Linked DNA regions of Azoarcus olearius. The protein of the gene in region 1 interacts with the protein of each later gene in a pairwise test. Links are inferred from orthologs where the notes say so. Each region holds a gene or a part of one and is shown on either strand. Other genes may lie near its edges.

Region 1 (10,470 bases):
CCTGATGCTGCTGCCGAAGCCGGTATTCGACGAACTGCTCGCCGACCCGGCCTTCCGGCATTTCGTGTTCCATCTGTTCGCCGAGCGGATCGCCGACCTGATGCAGTTGATCGAGGAAGTGGCCTTCCATCGGCTCGACCAGCGCCTTGCCGCGCTGTTGCTGGGCAAGGGCCGCACGCTGCATGTGACGCACCAGCACCTCGCGGACGAACTGGGCAGCGTGCGCGAGATCGTCAGCCGCCTGCTGAAGGGCTTCGCCGCGCAGGGGCTGGTGAGGCTGGCGCGCGAACAGATCGAGGTTCTGGACCCGGCGCGCCTGCGCCAACTGGCGGCCGGCGAGGAGCGCGGCGGCCCCACACCGCCCGCTGTGTAACCGAGGTTACAGACGCCGCCCCGTCGTCCCTGCTGCAATGGCGCCACCTGTTATCGAAGGAGAACGCCATGAAAGCCAACGTCGGTGGTATCGACAAGATCCTGCGCATCCTCGCAGGCCTCGCACTCGTCGCCTGGGCCGCGCTCGGTGGTCCGGTGTGGGCGTGGATCGGCATCGTTCCGCTCGCCACCGGGTTGATGGGGTGGTGCCCGCTGTATCCGCTGCTGGGCATCAGCACCTGCCCGCTGAAGAAGTCCTGAGCCTTACCCGCAGCAACACGGCCGGCACCCGCGCAAGCGGCTGCCGGCCGCGCGTTCATCAGCCGGCGCGCGCGGCGGCGACGTGGTTGGCGATGGCGACAAACTCCGCCACCGACAGCCGCTCGCCGCGCAGACCGGGGTCCAGCCCGAGCGCGGCAAAGTCGGCTTCGCCGAGGAAATCCTTCAGCGTATTGCGCAGCGTCTTGCGGCGCTGGCCGAACGCGGCAGTGACGATCTGACCCAGCAGCGCCTCGTCGCGCGCGCCCAGCTCTTCGGGCGGCAAGGGGGCCATCCGCACGATACTCGACATCACCTTGGGCGCCGGCCGGAACGCACCGGGCGGCACGTCGAACACCCGCGCCATCCGGAAGCGGTATTGCAGCATCACCGACAGGCGGCCGTATTCCTCGGTGCCGGGCTCCGCCACCATGCGCATCACCACCTCCTTCTGCAGCATGAAGGTCATGTCCTTCACCCGGTCGGCGAACGTGGACAGGTGGAACAGGATGGGCGTGGAGATGTTGTAGGGCAGGTTGCCGACCACGCGCAGCGGGCTGCCGAGGCTGCCGAAATCAAACTTCAGCGCGTCGCCCTCGTGGATCGTGAGCTGCTCCGGCGTCCAGGTTTCGCGCAGGCGGGCGATCAGGTCGCGGTCGATCTCGACCACGTTGAGATGCCCGAGGCGCTCGATCAGCGGCGTGGTCATCGCGCCGAGACCCGGGCCGATCTCGACCATGATGTCGCCCTCCCTTGGGCGGATCGCGTCGATGATGCGGCGGATGATGTTGGGGTCGGACAGGAAGTTCTGGCCGAAGCGCTTTCTGGCGCGGTGGCCGTCGGTTTCGCGGTCTTGCATGAAATTCCTCGAACGCCGCTCAGCGCGGCTGGCGGGCACGGGCCTCGGCCATCGACACGGCCAGCTCGACCGCGGCGTACAGGCTGCCGGGGTCGGCGCGACCGCTGCCGGCAAGGTCGAGCGCCGTGCCGTGGTCGACCGAAGTGCGGATCACCGGCAGACCGAGCGTGACGTTGACGCCGCCGCCAAAGCTGGCGTGCTTGAGCACCGGCAGGCCCTGGTCGTGATACATCGCCAGCACCGCGTCGCCGTGCGCCAGCGTGTGCGGCACGAACAGGGTGTCGGCCGGCAGCGGGCCGACGAGTTGCAGGCCTTCGGCGCGCAGGCGGTCCAGTACCGGGGTGATGACCTCGATTTCCTCGCGCCCCATGTGACCGCCCTCGCCCGCGTGCGGGTTGAGGCCCGCCACCAGGATGCGCGGCGCGGCGATGCCGAAGCGTTGCACCAGGTCGGCGTGAAGGATGCGCAGCGTCTGTTCGACCACCGGCCGCGTGATCGCCGCCGGCACCGCGGCCAGTGGCAGATGCGTGGTGGCGAGCGCGACGCGCATGCCGCCGCCGACCAGCATCATCACGACCAGCGGCGTCGCGGTATGTTCGGCGAGATATTCGGTATGACCGGAGAACGCGATACCGGACTCGCAGATCACGCCCTTGTGCACCGGCGCGGTGACCATGCCGGCAAACTCGCCGCCGACGCAGCCGGCGAGCGCACGGTCGAGCAGCGCCAGCACGTAGCGTGCGTTGCCCACCGCCAGGTGACCCGCATCGCTCCGTTCGGCGAGTGGAATGTGGAGCACCTCGAGCGCGCCGGCGGCCGGGGCCTGGCCGCGGCTGTAGTGCCGGACCGCTATCGGGCTGCCCGCCGCCGCAGCGCGCGCGGCGATGAGGTCGGCGTCGCCCAGCACGACCAGTCGCGCCGGCCAGTCGCGCGCAAGCAGCCGCGCACACAGTTCGGGCCCGACGCCGGCGGGTTCGCCGCTGGTGACGGCCAGGACCGGAAGCGCGGCCATGGGATCAGTCGTTTTCGAGGCGGTATTCGACGTAGGTGCTGTCGCGCAGCTGGCGCACCCAGTCTTCGTAAGCCTCTTCGGCCTTGCGTTCGCGCAGGATGTTGCGGGCTGCCATGCGCTTGCGCTCGTCGGTGACGTCCTGCTGGCGCCGTTCGAGCACCTGGATCAGATGCCAGCCGAACGGCGAACGCACCGGAGGGCTGACCTCGCCCGGCTTCAGCACGTTCATCGCGCGCTCGAACTCGGGCACCGTATCGCCCGGATTGACCCAGCCCAGGTCGCCGCCCTTGGCCGCGGAGAGATCGGCGGAACTGGCCTTCGCCAGCTCGCCGAAGTCGGCCCCGCCGGCGACGACCCGTTCGCGCAACCCGAGCAGGCGCGCTTCGGCCTCGGCGTCGGACAGCACCGCGGAGGTCTTGATCAGGATGTGGCGGGCGCGGGTCTGCTCCAGGCGCTGCGGTCCGGCCGCGGCGCCACCGCGGCGGTCGACCAGCTTGACCAGGTGCAGGCCGGCGGCGCTGCGCATCAGCGGCGACAGCTCACCCGGACGGAGGTCGCGCACCGCGTCGGAATACAGCGCGGGCAGGCGGTCGCGCTGGCGCCAGCCGAGGTCGCCGCCGCTGATGCCGTCCGGCGCATCCGACGAATCGGCCGCCACACGCGCGAAGTCCTCGCCATTGCGCAGCCGGTTGATCACGGTGTCGGCGCGCTGGCGCAGGCGGTCGATCTGCTCCGGCGTGGCCCCTTCGGGCGCCCGCAGCAGGATGTGGGCGACGTGGAATTCCTCACCCGAAAAGGCGTCGGGGTTGGACGTCAGGAAGTTGTCGACCTCGGCGTCGGTCACGACGATCTTGGCGTCGACTTCGCGTTCGCGCAGGCGGGACAGCAGGATTTCGGTGCGGATCTCGTTGCGGAAGCGGTCCCAGGCCACGCCGTCGCGCTCGAGCGCTGCGCGCAGCTGGATGGTGTTCATCTTGTTGTTTTCGGCGATACGGCCGATCGCCCGCTCGAGCGTGGCGTCGTCCACCCGCAGCGAGCTGTCGCGCGCGAGCTGCAGTTGCGCGCGCTCGACGATCAGGCGCTCGAGAAGCTGGCGTTCGAGCACGTCGGCGGGCGGCAGCTGGACGCCCTGGCGCTGCAGCTGGCGGGTGGTCTGGTCGACGCGGTCGCGCAGTTGCACCGCGGTGATCACTTCGTTGTTGACCACCGCGATGATGCGGTCGACTGCAACCGGCTGGACCGCGGCCCGCACCGGCAGCGCGAGCGCGCTGCAGGCAACCAGGGCGACGAAAAGGGAACGCGGGCGAAGCGGGAATCGATTCATGAGCTTGGTCAGGCAGATGGAGGCGCGTGCTGCGTCATTCGATGCCGAACACGCGGTTGGCGGCGGGGTCGTTGATCTTGCCATAGCCCGGCACGCTGCGCTTGATCAGGTTGACCGGGCTGGAGCCGATGCTGGCGAGGTCGTTGAGTTCGAGCTGGATGAACACCGCCTTGGTGACATCGTTGGGGTCGGTCGCGAAGCGGTGCATCGCCACGCGCGCAACCCAGCAGCCGCCGTCGTACTCGATGCCGGCAATCGCCTCGGTCAGGCGGTCGTCCTTAAGCGAATGCGTCAGCCGGCCGACGCCGTACCAGCCGCCGCCCAGCGGCCACTGGCCGGAGACGTTCACGTCGCGCAGACCGATCGTGCCGTCCGGGCTGACCAGGCTGCGGGCGTAGCGGTAACCCAGGTTGAGCGCCTTGGCGAACTCGGGCTGGTAGCGGAAGGTGAAGTTGAAGCGTTCGGTCTCGTTGTCTTCCGGGTTGTACTGCAGCAGCGTATCGACGGTGCTGTAGCGCGTGATGCGTCCGCTGAAACCGCCGAGCACGTCGGTGCGGCGGCTGGTGCGCAGGGCCTCGCCGGCGGTGACGCGCTGGTCCTCGAAGTAGTAGCGCTGGCCGACCAGCGCGCGCATGCGCTCGGAACCGGTTTCGGGGTCGATCAGCCGGGTGGTGACTGCGGCGGTGAGCTGGTTCGCGTCGCCGATGCGGTCGCCCCCGGTGTAGCGGTTCTCGGCAAAGATCTGCGCGAAGCCGAAGTCGTAGCGGCTGGTGTCGAACAGCGGGATGTCGTCCTGGCGGCGGTAGGGCACGTTCAGGTAGTACAGCCGCGGCTCCAGGGTCTGCGTGAAGGCGGTGCCGAAGAACTGCGTGTCGCGCTCGAAGGTGACGCCCGAATCGACCGAGAAGATCGGCACGGTACGCGTGATCGAGGTGCGCGCATCGGTGAGGCCCGCGACCGGTTCGTCGAGGTCGTAGCGGGTGTAGTGGACGCCGACCTTGGGCGTCACGTAAAACCCGGCGCGCTGCATCGGCAGCGACAGCTGCGGATAGGCGGTGAAGCGGTTGCCCTCCGGATGATCCTCGTCCGGGTGGGCGAACTGCACGTATTCGCCGTGCCAGTTGAACGTGAGACCGGCGGGCAGATCGGGGCGGCTGGCGGTGGTCAGCAGTTGCGGCACGCGACGGTAGGGCGTGGTCACCGGATTGTCCGGATCAGAGTTCAGCGTCTGGTAGCTCTGGACCAGTGCCGAGGCGCTCCACCACGGGCTGCCGACATACACCAGACGCCCTTCGCGCAGCAGATTGACGCGGGAGGCAACCGACACGCGCGAACTCAGATCCTCGAAGTAGTCGTCGTCGGACACGCCGTTGATGTCGAGCGAGCCATACAGCGAAGAGGTGATCTGCTGGCGGTGCTGCAAGGAGCCCAGCGTGCGCTGCTCGCCGGTGATGCGATCGCGGCCCAGCCATTCGGCCCGCACTTCGCCGGCGTAGGAGTCGCCCAGATAGCGGAATTCACCGCCCAACTGCAGGCCACGGCGCCCCATGTAGCGCGGGGTGATGGTGGCGTCGTAGTTCGGCGCGATGTTCCAGTAATACGGGACGGTGAGGTCAAGACCGGTCTTGTTGGACGAACCGATCGTGGGCGGCAGCACGCCCGACTGGCGCTGGCCCACCAGCGGGAACTCGGCCCACGGCATCCAGAAGAACGGCACATCCTTGAACACCACGGTGCCGCCCTTGGCGACGCCGATCTCGCGATCGTAATCGAGCTGCAGGTCGCGCGCCTTGATGTACCAGTCGGGATCGTCCACCGAACAGGTGCTCCAGGTGGCGTTCTCCAGCCGGTACTGGTTCTCGCCTTCGAAATGGAGCACGTCCGCGTGACCGCCGCCAGATACCTGGCGCGGCGGGTCTCCGGGTTCCAGCCCCGCCTTGGTGCGGGTGATCTCGTAGCGCGGCGACTGGAAGTCGCCGGTGCGCTCACCCACGACGAGGCTGGCGGACGGGCCTGAGATCACGTCCGGCCCCTGGCGCAGGCGCACATTGCCCTCGGCCAGCGCCTCGTCCGTGGGTTCGCGGTAGGTCAGCGCGTCGGCGGTCAGCAGGATGTCGTCGCGCTGCAGCTCGGCATCGCCCTCGGCGACCAGTTCCACCGACCGGGTGCCACGGATGCGCAGTGCGCGAACCTCGGTGGAGCCGGGCTTGCGCGCCGTCGCGTCGGCCGGGCTTGCGGACCCAGCCGGGGCGGCGGAAGCGGGCGCCGCCGCGGCGGGCGATGCCTGACCGGTAGCCGCGGCCGGCCGGGCCGGCGCCATCGGCACCTGCGCGGCGGGCGAGGACGGTTCGACCGGGCGGACCTCCACCGGCGAGGTTACGTCGCGCACGGTGCGCCCCGGCGTGGCGGCGGCAGGCGCCGGCGTCGGAGCGGCACTGGCACCGGCCGCCCCGCGCACGAGGTCGGGCGACACCACCAGGGCGGGCATGCCGGCCGCAAACGCGGAGCCCGACATCCAGCACAACAGCAGCGGAATCAAACGCATCCGCGTATTCAAACCCTTGTCCGGCAAAGCAATCCCCCAGGCGGCCCGCGGCGCCGCTCCAATAGCGCCATGGTCATGGGCCGCCCCTGCGGACGGCCGTGTTGATAAACTCGCGGATTCTACACGATCGATCGCGGAGAACCCGTTTGCAACGTCTCGAACAGCTCCAGTCCTGGCTTGCCGCACAACTGCCGGGGCGCGCCTTCTCGCTGGCGCCGGCTTCGGCCGACGCGAGCTTCCGCCGTTATTTCCGCGTCAGCTTCGATGATGGCGCCAACAGCCTGATCGTCATGGACGCGCCGCCGGCCCACGAGGACTGCCGGCCGTGGCTGAAGGTAGGCGACATTTTCCGTGCTGCTGGCGCGCATGTGCCCGACGTGCTCGCGCAGGATCTCGACCTGGGCTTCCTGCTGCTGTCCGACCTTGGCAGCACCACCTACCTCGCGACGCTGCAGACGCCCGCCGCGGATCCGCTGCGCGACGCCCACCTCTATGCCGACGCGCTCGGCACGCTGGCCGCGATCCAGGCCGCGAGCCAGCCCGGCGTGCTGCCCGAATACGACCGCGCGCTGCTGCACCGCGAGCTGATGCTGTTCCCCGAGTGGTACATCGCGCGCCACAAGGGCGTCACCCTCACCGACAAGGAACGGGCGACGCTCGACACCGTGTTCGAGCGCATCCTCGCGGTGAACCTCGCCGAACCGCGGGTCTTCGTCCACCGCGACTACCACTCGCGCAATCTGATGCACATCCCCGGCGGCCGCAACCCCGGCGTGATCGACTTCCAGGACGCGGTGTACGGCCCGATCACCTACGATCTGGTGTCGCTGTTCAAGGACGCCTACATCCGCTGGGACGAGGAATTCATCCTCGACCTGCTGATCCGCTACTGGGAGATGGCGCGTACGTTGAAGCTGCCGGTACGGGAGGCCTTCGACGACTTCCACCGCGACTTCGAATGGATGGGCGTGCAGCGCCACCTCAAGGTGCTCGGCATCTTCGCCCGCCTCTACCACCGCGACGGCAAGGAAGGCTATCTGAAGGACATGCCGCTGGTGATGGACTACCTGCGCCGCGCGTGCAAACGCTACGGCGAACTCGGGCCGCTGCTGAAGCTGCTCGACCGCCTCGACCCGGAGCAGGTCGAGTTCGGTTACACCTTCTGACCCACCCTCGCACCAGGACGACCCGATGCGCGCGATGATCTTCGCCGCCGGCCGCGGCGAACGCATGCGGCCGCTGACCGACACCTGTCCCAAGCCGCTGCTCGCGGTCGGCGGCAAGCCGCTGATCGCGTGGCAGATCGAGGCGCTGGCGCGCGCCGGCATCGCCGACATCGTCATCAACCACGCCTGGCTGGGCGAGCAGATCGAAGCCACCCTCGGCGACGGCGGCCGCTTCGGCGTGCGCCTGCATTACTCGGCTGAGGGCGCGGCGCTGGAAACCGCCGGCGGCATCGCCCAGGCGCTGCCGCTGCTCCGTGACCGGCCGGACGCCGCAGGCGAGGTCTTCCTCGCCGTCTCCGGCGACATCTACTGCGACTACGACTACCGCCGCCTGCTGCCGCGCGCCGCAGCGATGGCGACCAGCCCGGCGCCGCTGATGCACCTGGTGATGGTACCGAACCCGCCCTTCCATCCCGGGGGCGACTTCGCGCTCGGCGCAGACGGCCGCCTCGCGCTCGACGGCCCCGCGCGCCTCACCTTCGGCAACATCGGCCTCTACGACACCCGGCTCTTCGCCGACATCCGCGTCGGCGACAAAGTGGCGATGACACCCTACTACCGCGCCGCCATCGCGGCCGGCCACGCCAGCGGCGAACGCTTCGACGGCCGCTGGGAAAACGTCGGCACCCCCGCCCAGTTGGCCGCACTCGACCGCAGCCTCGCGGTCGAACAGGCTCCCCCGGCCATGAGATAATTCCGCCATGAACGCGCCCACCGCTTCCAGCCTGCTCGACATCACGCCCTTCGCCGCCCGCCGCCAGCGCCTGCTCACGCGCATGGCCGAAGCCGGCGGCGGCGTCGCGATCCTGCCCACCGCGCCGGAAGTCGCGCGCAACCGCGACACCCACTACCCCTACCGCCACGACAGCTACTTCTATTACCTCAGCGGTTTCCGCGAGCCGGGCGCGGTACTGGTGCTGGTGGCCGGCGAGACGCCGAAGCAGATCCTGTTCTGCCGCGAGAAGGACGAGGAACGCGAGATCTGGGACGGTTTCCGCTACGGTCCCGACGCTGCCCGCGAGGTATTCGGCTTCGACGAAGCCTGGACGCTGGGCGAATTCGACCGCCGGCTGGCCGAACTGCTCGCCAACCAGCCGCTGATGTGGTTCAGCCTCGGCCACGACGCCGACTGGGATGCCCGCATCACCCGCGGCCTCAACGCGGTGCGCGCCAATGCCCGCACCGGCATCGTGCCGCCGCATTCGGTGCGTGACCTGCGCGCCGAACTCGACGAAATGCGGCTGGTCAAGGACGCCTACGAGATCGACATCATGCGGCGCGCCGGGCGCATTTCGGCCGAGGCCCACTGCCGCGCGATGCGCGCGACCCGCCCGGGTTGCCACGAATACGAGATCGAGGCCGAGCTGCTGCATCATTTCCGCCGCAACGGCAGCCAGTTTCCCGCCTACACCTCCATCGTCGCCGCCGGCGCCAACGCCTGCATCCTGCACTACGTCGAGAATGACCAGCGGATCGCCGACGGCGATCTGGTGCTGATCGACGCCGGCTGCGAACTCGACGGCTACGCCTCCGACATCACCCGCAGCTTCCCGGCAAACGGCCGCTTCAGCGGCCCGCAACGCGCGGTGTACGAACTGGTGCTGGCGGCGCAGCACGCGGCGCGCGCAACCATCCGCCCCGGCGCCCACTGGAACGCGCCGCACGAGGCGGCAGTCAAGGTGCTCGCGCAGGGCATGCTCGACCTCAAGCTGCTCAACGGTTCGCTCGATGCGGTCCTGGAGAACGGCGACTACCGCCGCTTCTATATGCACCGCACCGGCCACTGGCTGGGCATGGATGTGCACGACGCCGGCGAGTACAAGCTGGGCGGCGAGTGGCGCCCGCTCGAACCTGGCATGGTGCTCACCGTCGAGCCGGGCTGTTACATCCGCCCCGCCGCCGACGTGCCGGAAACCTTCTGGAACATCGGCATCCGCATCGAGGACGACGCCCTGGTCACCGCCGACGGCTGCGAATACCTCACCGAAGGCGTACCACGCGAGGCAGCCGACATCGAAGCCCTGATGCGCGACGCCCATGCAGCCTGACCGGGTCGACCTGCTGATCGTCGGCGCCGGCCCGGTGGGGCTGGCGCTGGCGCTGGCGCTGCGCGACAGCGGCTTGCGGATCGCCCTGGCGGACGCCCGCCCGCGCGAAGCGGTTGCCGCCGACCCGCGCGTGCTGGCGCTTGCCCACGGCACCCGGCTCGGCCTCGAGCGGCTCGGCGTATGGAAGGCGCTCACCGCAACGCCGATCGAAACCATCCATGTCTCGCAACAGGGCGGCTTCGGCCGCAGCATGCTGCGCGCCACCGACTACGAGCTGCCGGCGCTCGGCTACGTCGCGTCAGCCGGCGCGCTGGCGGGCGTGATGCGTGCAGCGGTGGACGCCGCCGGCATCCCGGTGTTCGACAGCACGCAGGTCGGCGCGCTGACGCCCACCGCCGACGGCATCACCGCCACGCTCGTCGGCGCCACCGAAGGCAGGCTGGACGCGCGCCTGGCAGCCTGCGCCGAAGGCAACCTGCAGTCCGACGCCGGCGACGTGGTCGAGCACGACTACGGCCAGCACGCGCTGATCTCGGTCGCAACCCCGGCCGCGCCGCATCGCCAACTGGCGTTCGAACGCTTCACCGCCGATGGTCCGCTTGCGCTGCTGCCCTACGGCCGCGACTACGCCGTGGTCCACGTCACCCCGCCGGCGCGTGCGGACGCGCTGCTCGCGCTCGACACCGCTGCCTACCGCCAGGTGTTGCAGGACAGGATCGGCGACCGCGTCCACCTCGCCGCCGTGGGCGAGCGCCTGCGCTACCCGCTACTGCTGCGCTACCGCCGCAACCCCGTGGGCGAGCGGACCGTCTGGCTCGGCAATGCG
Region 2 (10,357 bases), 1.8 Mb from region 1 along the record:
CGGGAATCGGCGGTGTAGGGGTCAGAACCCCACACCGAACCCTGCAGCGTGTCGCCCGCGGCGCAGCGGCACACGTGCGGCGTTGCCAGATTGGGGTTGATCGCAAGAAAGGTCGGGCACGGTTCGGGCTGCGCCGGCTGCGCGCTGCCGACGAAGTGGATCGCGGGGTGGTAGGGGCCGTAGTCGCTGGTGCCGATGCCGTTGCGGCTGGTGCCGACGTAGAGTTCGCGCCCATCCACCCGCTCCACCACCACCCGCCCGCCGCTGCGCGGGATGACGCCCGCATGTACCGCCGCCTTGCACAGGGCCGAGTCCGCGGTGTAGATGTCGGAACCCCACACCGAGCCCTGCGACGACACCACGGTGCCGCAGGTGCAGGCATAGGGGCTGGGCAGTTGCGGGTTGATCGCGTAATAGCCGGGACACGGCTCGGCGCCATCGTCCGCTGCCGCGGCGGACGCCTCCGGCGCGGCGGAACCCGCTGGCGGCGCCGCAGGCCCCGTGGCGGTCGCGACCAGCGGCCCCGCCGGTGTCACCAATGTGGCCGACGGCTGTGCCGCGCTAGTGCTGCCGCCCGCTTCTTCGTGCGCTGGCGTCAGCCAGCTCCACACCCCCACCGTCAGCAGCGACATCAGCACGCCCAGGCCCGCGCCCAGCCCGACCATCTTCGTGGCGGCCGAAGGCCGGCGCGCCGCCTGCGCCGGAGGGGCAACCGCGCGCTCGCCGCGAATGGCGTTGGCGAGCCGCGCCCAGTGGGTCTCCAACGGCGGCGCCCAGGCGTCGATCCAGTGTTCGGAAGAAACGAAGAGTTCCAGCGAGCGGTCGGGCTGGACCTCTTCGATCCGCACCAGGAACAGCGGCTTGTCCTTGCTCGCCGCGCGCTCCAGCTCGCGCCGGACGAAGGGCGAACGGTTGGCCTGCGCCGACAGCAGCAGCACGAATACCGCGCAGCCCTCGATGCCGTCGAGAATCTCCTCGGCGTACTCGCGGCCGGGCGTCACGTCGCGGGGCGCGATCCAGCACGGCACCCCCGCGCCTTCGAGGAAAGCGCACAGCGCAGTGGCGATGCGCGCGTCCTCCGACGCATGGCTGATGAAGGCCTTCCTGCTCACGCGCCCTCCCCTGGCGCGCCGGCAGCCGGCGCGCCCTATTCGTTCTCGATGCGGAAGCCCACCTTCAGCGTCACCTGGAAGTGGGCCACCCTGCCATCCACCACATGGCCGCGGGTCTCGGTCACCTCGAACCAGTCGATGTGCCGCACGGTCCTTCCCGCTGCCTCGATGGCATTGCGAATGGCATCATCGACGCCCGTTTGCGACGAGCCGACAAGTTCTACGAGCTTGTACACATGGTCCGACATGGCAGCCTCCTGGCCGTGGCATCGCTTCAGTATAGGAAGCGCGCCGCGCCCCTGCCGGAGCCGCACGGCATGCGCGCACGGGCATGACGCTGGTAAAGTGCCGGGGTCTCCAGCGCGTGCAGCCGCCCCCGGCGCAGCCCCGGGCGGCGCCGAGCCCCCAACCCGAACAGCGAAGGACGACCATGCCCATTTCCCTTTTCCGACTTGCGCGCCTCGCCGCGATCGCCGCGTTCGCCGCCCTGCTGAGCGGCTGCGGCTACAACGACTTCCAGCGCCTCGATGAACAGAGCAAGGCCGCCTGGGCCGAAGTGCTCAACCAGTACCAGCGCCGCGCCGACCTCATCCCCAACCTGGTGAATACGGTCAAGGGCGAAGCCAGCTTCGAGCAGGAAACGCTGACCCGCGTGATCGAGGCCCGCTCGCGCGCGACCGCGATCCAGGTGACGCCGGAAATGCTCGACGACCCGGACGCGATGGCGCGCTTCCAGCAGGCGCAGGGGCAACTCGGCAGCGCGCTGTCGCGGTTGCTCGCGGTGGCGGAGAACTACCCCAACCTGAAGGCCAACCAGGGCTTCCAGGATCTGCGCGTGCAGCTCGAAGGCACCGAAAACCGCATCACCGTGGCGCGCAACAAGTACATCCAGAGCATCCAGGAATACAACGTGCTGGCGCGCAGCTTCCCCACCAACCTCACCGCGATGGTGTTCAGCTACAAGCCCAAGGCCGGCTTCACCGTCGCCAACGAAGCCGAAATCTCGCGCCCGCCCACGGTCGATTTCGGTACCCCGCCCGCCCAGCCGGCGCGCTGACCGCCCCACTACCCGCCATGCCCGCCCGTCCTGCCCTCGTCCATCTGCGCAGCCTGCAGTGGCTGGTGGCGTGCGCCCTCGCGCTCGCGGCCATGCTCGGCGCGTTGCCCGCGCTGGCCCAGCAGCTGGTGCCAGTGCCGGCGCTGACGGCCCGCGTCATCGACCAGACCGCCACGCTGGCACCGGCCGAGCGCCAGGCGCTGGAAGACCGGCTCGCGCAGTTCGAGGCAGAACGCGGCACCCAGATCGTGGTGCTGGTGGTGCCGACCACCGCGCCCGAGGACATCGCCGCCTTCGCCTTCCGCGTCGCCGATGCCTGGAAGATCGGCCGTCGCGAGGTGGGCGACGGCCTGCTGCTGGTGGTGGCCAAGAACGACCGCACGGTGCGGATCGAGGTGGCGCGCGCGCTCGAGGGCGCCGTGCCGGACCTCGCCGCGTTCCGCATCATCGACGGCATCATCGTGCCGGCGTTCCGCCGTGGCGACTTTGCCGGCGGCCTGCAGGGCGGCGTGGATGCGCTGATGCGGCTGGTGCGCGGCGAAGACCTGCCGCTGCCCGAACCGCGCCGCGCCGCCGCCGACAAAGGCGCATCGCTGGCCGATCTCGCGGTGTTCCTGTTCATCGGCGTGCCGGTGGTCGGCGGCATCCTCAACACCCTGCTCGGGCGCAAGCTCGGCACCCTCGCCACCGGCGGCGCCACCGGGCTGCTGGTGCAACTGCTCACCGGCAGCCTGCTGCTCGCGGTGGTCGGCGGCGTGCTGGCGCTGATCTTCGTGCTTGCGATGGGCGGAGGCGGTGGCGGACGCGGGGGACGCGGCGGCGGCGGTTTTGGCGGCCCGATCATCTGGGGCGGCGGCCGCGGCGGCGGTGGCGGCTTCGGCGGCGGTTTCGGTTCGGGCGGCGGCGGCAGCTTCGGCGGCGGCGGCGCGTCCGGGCGCTGGTAAGGACGTGCCGATGACCCTCTTCGATCGCCACCCCACGCGGAGCCGCCCATGAACGCCTTGCTGAGACTGCTGCGCCACCGCTGGCGCGATGCCGACGACGCGCGCCGCGCGATCGGGCCGGACGCGCTGCAACGGCTGGAAGAGCGCATCACCGCGAGCGAACGCCAGCACAGCGGCGAGATCTGCCTGTGCATCGAGGCCAGCCTGCCAACCAGCTACCTGTTGCGCCAGTGGCGCAGCGGCGTGGCGATCGAAGCGGTGGTGCGCGAACGCGCGCTGGCGCAGTTCGGCAAGCTGCGGGTGTGGGACACCGAACTCAACAACGGCGTGCTGATCTACCTGCAGCTTGCCGAGCACCAGATCGAAATCGTCGCCGACCGCGGCCTCGCCCGCCATGTGCCGCCCGGCGAATGGGCCGCGCTGGTGGGCGACATGGGCGCGGCGTTTCGCGCCGGACGCTATGAGGAAGGGCTGGGGCGCGCGGTCGATGGCGTGGGCGCCGCGCTCGCGCGCCACTTCCCGCCGGACGCGGCAGCACGCGAAAACCAGCTGCCGGATCGCCCGCTGGTGGGCTAACGCGCCGCCGGCACCGCGGCGAGCACCGCCACCAGCAAACGCCACGCGCGCTCCACGCTTGCCACCTCCACCCGTTCGCCGGGCGCGTGCGCACCGCGGATGCTGGGTCCGAAGGAGATCATGTCCATGTCCGGCCAGGTGGCGGTGAAGATGCCGCACTCCAGCCCGGCGTGGATCACCTTGACCGCCGCCTCGCCGCCGAATTCGCGCTGATACACCTGCTGGAACAGCGCCAGCAGGCCCGAGCGCGGATTCGGCGCCCAACCCGGATAGGGCTCGCTGACGGTCGCCGCCATGCCGGCCAACCCGAACAGGCCGACGATCTCCGCGGCGAGTTCGCGGGTGCCCGCGTCCAGCAGCGAGCGCACCATCAGCGTGGCCTGCAGCCGGCCTTCGGCCAGCCGGACGACGCCGAGGTTGTCCGAGGTTTCGACGACGCCGGGCACCCGGCTGCTGAGCCGGCGCACGCCATGCGGCGCGGCGTGCAGCGCGGCGAGCGCACGGCGTCCGGCCTCGTCGGCACATACCCGCGCCGGCAGCGGCGCCGGCCCGGCGTGCAGGCGGAAGCCGTCGTCCACACCCGCCAGTTCGTCGGCAATCTCCGCGCCGATGCGCGCCAGCGCCTCGTGCAGCGGCGCGACATCGCCCGCGTCCACCACGATCACCGCCTGCGCTTCGCGCGGCAGTGCGTTGCGCGCGGTGCCGCCTTCCAGCGTCGCCAGCGCAAAGCCAGCGCCGGCCGCGCGCAGCCCCTGCAGCGCCCGTACCAGCAGCTTGATCGCGTTGCCGCGCTGGAGGTGGATATCCACGCCGGAGTGCCCGCCCTTCAGCCCTTCCACCGTCAGGCGCAGTGCCACACCCCCGGGCGGCGCCGCCACGGTATCGAGCACGGCGTCCACCACCACGTCGGCGCCACCCGCGCAGCCCAGGTAGAACTCGCCCCAGTCCTCGGTATCGATGTTGATCAGCAGCCGCCCGCGCAGCGCATCGGCCTGCAGGCCGCGCGCGCCGGTCATCCCGGCTTCCTCGTCCACCGTCAGCAGCACCTCCAGCGCCGGGTGGGCGATGTCGTCTGCCTCCAGCACCGCGAGCGCCATCGCCACCCCGATGCCGTTGTCCGCCCCCAGCGTGGTGTCGTCCGCCACCAGCCAGCCGTCGCGCAGTTCGGCGCGGATCGGGTCGCGCAGGAAGTCGTGCGCCGACCCGGCGTTCTTCTGGCACACCATGTCGAGATGGCCCTGCAGTACCACGCCCGGGCGATCCTCATGGCCGGGACTGGCCGGCTTGCTGAGGATGAGGTTGCCGGTGGCGTCGACCACCGCCCCCAGCCCGCGCTGGCGCGCCCAGCCGAGGATTTCCTCGCGCAGCGCGTGCTCGTGCCCGGACGGGCGCGGAATGCGGCACAAGGTGGCGAAATGGCGCCAGACGGCGGGGGGGAGCAGGTTCAGGTCCATCGGGGTTCCGGCAGGTCGGCAATCAGTGGGTGATCGAGGATAGCGCGTTGGCCTCGCGCCGGGCCGGGGTAGCGCCCACCGGCACGGCGCGCGCCGGGGCGGCATCCGGCGCGGCCAGGCGCTGGAGCACCGCGTTCAGCGCCTCGCCACCCTGCATCTGCGGCAGCGAAGGCGTCAGGCCCTCGGCAGTCTCCCGCTCGGCGATGCGGGTGCGCGCCAGTTCGAAGGCCGCGGTGAAGGAGCGCGTCTCGTGCAGCGCCTCGGCAAAATAGGCGCGGCCGAAATCGGTCAGCTCGTTCTGGTCGGCGCAACCGAAGGAATTGCGGTCGGCCGCGGCGGCGGTGATCACCAGCGTGCGGGCATCGGCCAGCGCCGGAATGAAGCCACCGGAATAGCACGCCGACACCACCACCACGCGCTGGTCGATGCCGGCGTCGTCGAGCGCGCGACGCAGCATCTCCGGCGTGATGTCGTTGAAGCGGAACGGCCAGAACGCGAGCGAGAAGCGGTGGTCGCGCGAGCCGTGCGAGGTCAGGAACAGGAACAGCAGGTCCTCGCCGCGGTTCATGCGCGCGCCGATCGCACGCAGCGCGGCGCCGAGCGATTCGGCATTGGCCACCGGCAGTTCGTGCACCGTGGCGGCGTTGTTCACCAGCAGCGCAGAGCGGCCGGTGGTGCCGTAGCGGTCGGCAAACAGGCTTTCCACCGTCTGCACCTCGCGCAGGAAAACGTCCTGCTGGCCGTAGCCGCCGACGCCGAGGAAATAGAGTTCGGCCACGCCCGGCCGGCCCGGCTGCAGCCCCGCCAGGGCCTGGTCGAGCAGGCGGGGCTGGCCGTACAGCACACGCTCGTCGATGTTCAGCCGCGGCCGCGCATCTTCGTTGACGGCGGCGTACCAGAGCATCGGCGGGTCGTTGTGCAGCCACAGGTTGGCCCCGCTGGCGAGCACCGCCACCAGCGCCACGCGCGCCCTCACCGCCGGCTCCGCCGCGGCCAGGCGCCAGGCCACGACACCGGCGGCGCCGAGCAGCCAGGCTTGCGGCAGGAAGAACATCAGCGTCATCAGCGGGCCGTCGGCCTCGCCCGGGGCCAGCGCGCGCAGGAAGGTGCCGACCTCGGGCGCCGCCCACAGGCCAACCAGCGGCAGTGGCAACAGCAGCAGCGTCAGCGCCACCAGCAGGCGGCCGGCGGGCAGCTGGCCGGGCGCCACCAGGGCCGCCAGCGCGGCGGCGATCGCCGCGGCGGCAAAGGGCGACAGCAGTCCGCTCGCTTCGTACCACCACAGTTCGCCCTCGCCGTTCGCTTCCCACACCTGCACGCCGAGCGTGAGCGCGGCATACAAGACCACGCAGCCCAGCAGCACCGCGGGGCTGAAACCCAGCGCGCCGGGGCGCGGCGCACGGAACGCCAGCAGGCGGCCGAGTTGCCCCAGCGCGCCCGGCAGCGTGGCGCCTTCGTGTTCGCCCGCCGTCACCGCAGCGCCGGCACGGCTGCCCGCGCGTGGCGCGGCGGCCGGTGCTGCGCTCGGGTGCGCGCCGGACTGTCCGCAGGCGGACGCGATCCGCGCTTCCAGCGCCGCCATCCAGCGCGAACGCGCGGCGGCGTCGGGAAACGCGGCAAACGGCACGGCCAGCACCTGCGGCACCGGACCCAGCGTCACCGCCACCCAGCCCGTCTGCTCCGCCACCTCGACCACCCGCGCCCACGGCACCCAGGCCTCGCCCATGCCGGACAGCATGTGCAGGCCGTCCGCCTCCAGCGCCAGCCGCACGTTGCCCGTGGCCGCGGCATGGGTGCGACCGAGCTGATCGAACAGGCGGCGGCGCAGCACGGCGCCGAACAGGCCGGCGCCGAGCAGCAGGCCACCCAGCACCCACACGCTGACCGCTGTGCCCGTTCGCCATCCCTGCGCGGCGATGCCGGCGGCGGCGCCGATGCAGATCCATACCAGCAGTTGCAGCAGCCAGGCGCCGCCGCGACCGCTGAAGCGGTGGCTGACGCGACGGCTGGCAAGCACATGCGCGGCGCACGCGGTGGCGGCGTCGAGGCTGTAGTGAAGCGCGGCAGGGGCGTCCGCCACGACGGCGGGCGCCGGCTGCGGCGCGGGATCGGAATCGGGAGGCAAGGCCATGACGCATCCTGTAGGCGTGGCGGCCGCCGCAACGCGGGCCGCCCCGCATTATGCCATTCGGCATAGTGCGGCCGCCTGTGAAGAATCACCGCCCGGCCGTGCTTGCGCCGGCGCTTCAGGTCTTGGTGCTGCTGACGCCCCCCGCCGCGTCCGCCGCAGTCGCCGCCTCTGGCGCCGCTGCCGTGCCCGACGACCCGGTCAGCGAGGCGAGGAAATCATCAAAGCCCTTCATCACCAGGTCGTAGGTCTTCTGGATGCCCTCGGCGATGCCGCCTTCGAACACCTTGAGGCCCTTCAGGATGTCCACCGCCTCGTCGAAGCCCTGCTGGAAGCCGCCGCGCACGAGTTCGACGAAATCCGCCGCGAGCGTGGCCTGGTCTGCGCCCGGATGCTGGGTGCTGTAGCTGGCGAAGAGCCCGGTGGCAAAGGACAGGATGCGGTCCGCGGTGGCTTCCGGGGAGTTGTCCTGGCTGGCGGCCTTCTGCAGCGCATCGGGCACCTGCTCCGTGCCGAGCATTTCGTTGATCTTCTCGATCGCGCTGCGGAACAGCAGCGCCTGGCTGTCGTTGCCGACGCTGATCGACACCTCCAGCGAGGCCTGCAGGATGCGGTTGTTCTGCTGCGAGCGCACTTCCGCCGCGACGCTGAGCGTGGCGACGCCCTCGCCGCGCGCCGCACCGGCGCCGCGCCCGCCGGCTCGCTCGGCCGCGGTGGAGGATGGGGGCGGAAGGGAACTGGGGATGGTGGCCATGGCGGTTCTCCCGATCACGTGGTCGGATGCACGCCCCGCAGACGTGCCCCTGCCGGCGCGGACCGCCCACGGCCGGCCGTGCACGCACGGCGGCCCGCGGACGGGCGAACGGACTCTTGCTGTGAGTGCGCGCGCGGCCGGGCGTTCCGCCGGCCTTCAGGTGGACTGCTTGATCGCCAGCACGGCCTGGTTGCGCAGGGTGCGCAACAGCGACAGTTCCTTCTCGGTGATCTCGATCTCGCCGGCGTGCTCCTTGTCGGCGTAGATCAGCGCGACCGGCGCGTTCTTGATCGTCAGCGGGAACAGCACGAAGGTCTTGGCGGTGACGCCCTTGCGAAACCACGCCGGGATGCGCTCGGCGATCTTGGCGTCGTCGACGTCGCTGATCAGGATGTCCACGCCCTTGGAGGTGGCGGCGTGGAAGATGTCGGGCGTGAAGCTGAGGGTGAAACGGAACTGCTTGGCCAGCTCGGTCACCTCGGGGCCGAAGCCGAAGCGGCCCTGCATGGTGTTGCTGCGCGCATCGCGGATGCACAGCAGCACGCGGCGGAAGCCCATCGCCCGGTACATGGTCTCGAGGATGATGCGCAGGATGTCGTTGAGCTTGAACTCCTCGACCAGCGTATTGCTGATGTCCTGGATGCCGGCGGTGAGCACTGCCTGGGCGTCGGCGGCCTTGCGTCCTTCCTCGCCGAAGTTGCCCGTTTCCAGCGCCGGCGAGCGGTTCTGCTCGAGCACCGCCGAGCCCATGCTGCCGTCGCTGCCGCCGCCCTCGCCGCCCGTCTCGCCGCCGCTGTAGCGCCGCAACTGCTGGCCGAAGTGGGTCTGCCCCAGGTTGATGCGGATGATGCGCGCGAACTCGGTGATCTCCTCGATCGCGTGCTTGATCGCGTCCTTCAGCTCGGTGTCGTCGAGCGGCTGCGCCTCCGCGAAACGTGCCGCGATGCGCTGCATCTCCTTCGCGCGCTCCTCCGGCGACAGCGTGGCGATCGCGGTGGAAATCTCGTTCGACAGCGCCGACACCACGCGCAGGCGGTCCTCCTGCGTGGCCGGCTTGCGCACCTTGCCGGCCGGCAGCTTGTGCATGCTGTCGACGATCAGCGTCGGAAAACCCCAGCTGCGCGCGATGCCGATGCCCAGGTCCTCGAAGCTGAGGCCGAGCACGCGCAGCGCGGCGACCTCCTCGGTACAGGACTTCTGCGCCATCATGCGGCGGATTTCTTCGCTTTCCTCGGGAAAGTAGAACTGCGTCAGCAGCCGGCCCAGGTTGTGGAAGATGGCGCAGATGAAGGACTGCTCCAGATCGCGCGTGCGGGCCTTGCTGGCGATGTCGCGGGCGAGGATGCCGGCGAGGTTGGCGCGCAGGAAGTCTTCCTTGAGCTGGCTGGCGTTGGCCTTGTTCTGCAGGTGTTCGAACAGCAGCACGGTGATGGCGATGTTCCGCACCGTGTCGAAACCGAGCACGATCACCGCGCGCGACACCGTACTGATGCTGCCGCCGCCGGCCTGGCGGTAAGCCACCGAATTGACCAGCCGCAGGATCTTGTTGGTCAGCGAGAAGTCGCGCAGGATCGACACCGACAGCTTGGACACGCTCTCGGACTCGCTCGATGCGATGCGGTTGATCGCGCTCACCGACTCCGACAGCGCCGGGAAGTCGCTCTTGTGGCGCATCCGCCGCAGCAGGAAATCGACCGTGCTCTGGCGCGCCTCCGCCGACTGCACCGCTTCATCCGGCTGCAGCCAGGCTTCCAGCGCCTGGCGGAAGGCGGCGGCGGATTCGAAGCGCTCGGCCGGGTCGCGCGCCACCGCGCGCAGCGCAATGCCGGCCACGCGCTCGTCCAGCGCCAGGTCGGTGGGCAGCACCACCTGGCGGGCGACGATGCGCTGCATCACCTGATCGACGTCGTCGCCGGCGAACAGGCGCCGGCCGGTCAGCAGCTCGATGAAGATCACGCCGGCGGCGAACACGTCGATACGCTCGCTGACCTCGCGCGTGGTGATGTACTCCGGCGCCATGTACGAAGGCGTACCGGCAAAGCCGGCCTGCCCGCCCTTGCCGGCGGTACGGCAGGCGATGCCGAAATCCATCACCCGCACCGCGCCGCTTTCGTCCATCAGCACGTTGGTGGGCTTGAGGTCGCGGTGGATGATGCCCTCGGCGTGGGCCTGGCCGACCGCGGCGAGGATCTGCACCAGGATTTCGCCGGCGCGCACCGGCGCCAGCGCGCCTTCGCGCTGCATGTGCGCGGCGAGACTCTCGCCGCGGACGTACTCGAACACCAGATAGACGTCGCCGTCGGCCTCGCCGGCCTCGAAGATCGGCACGATG

Evidence for each region.
Region 2: the proteins of pepP (region 1) and dqs_RS06755 interact in binary tests that used the Escherichia coli proteins (3 or more experiments, as listed by UniProt). The link is inferred for Azoarcus olearius from one-to-one orthologs.

What each region holds. Positions count from the first base shown.
Region 1 is NZ_CP016210.1:3,249,290-3,259,759, forward strand. Bases 7,484-10,470 are described here. They hold pepP (Xaa-Pro aminopeptidase), read left to right. Parts: upstream 7,484-8,297; coding sequence 8,298-9,644; downstream 9,645-10,470. Other genes in these bases: dqs_RS14925 (aminoglycoside phosphotransferase family protein), read left to right, coding at 7,484-7,536; murU (N-acetylmuramate alpha-1-phosphate uridylyltransferase MurU), read left to right, coding at 7,562-8,290; dqs_RS14940 (FAD-dependent monooxygenase), read left to right, coding at 9,634-10,470. Also shown: dqs_RS14895 (Crp/Fnr family transcriptional regulator), read left to right, coding at 1-373; dqs_RS14900 (YgaP family membrane protein), read left to right, coding at 442-633; 16S rRNA (adenine(1518)-N(6)/adenine(1519)-N(6))-dimethyltransferase RsmA, read right to left, coding at 692-1,489; 4-hydroxythreonine-4-phosphate dehydrogenase PdxA, read right to left, coding at 1,509-2,501; dqs_RS14915 (peptidylprolyl isomerase), read right to left, coding at 2,506-3,825; dqs_RS14920 (LPS-assembly protein LptD), read right to left, coding at 3,860-6,370; more of dqs_RS14925, read left to right, coding at 6,517-7,483.
Region 2 is NZ_CP016210.1:1,436,476-1,446,832, reverse strand. The notes cover bases 2,915-5,788. They hold dqs_RS06755 (aminoacyl-histidine dipeptidase), read right to left. Parts: upstream 5,144-5,788; coding sequence 3,686-5,143; downstream 2,915-3,685. Other genes in these bases: dqs_RS06750 (C13 family peptidase), read right to left, coding at 5,166-5,788; dqs_RS06760 (TPM domain-containing protein), read left to right, coding at 3,162-3,689; dqs_RS06765 (TPM domain-containing protein), read left to right, coding at 2,915-3,113. Also shown: dqs_RS06780 (LCCL domain-containing protein), read right to left, coding at 1-1,112; dqs_RS06775 (dodecin), read right to left, coding at 1,148-1,360; dqs_RS06770 (LemA family protein), read left to right, coding at 1,543-2,169; more of dqs_RS06765, read left to right, coding at 2,187-2,914; more of dqs_RS06750, read right to left, coding at 5,789-7,274; dqs_RS06745 (DUF5610 domain-containing protein), read right to left, coding at 7,390-8,025; dqs_RS06740 (serine/threonine protein kinase), read right to left, coding at 8,182-10,357. UniProt on the Escherichia coli protein: Dipeptidase with broad substrate specificity. Requires dipeptide substrates with an unblocked N-terminus and the amino group in the alpha or beta position.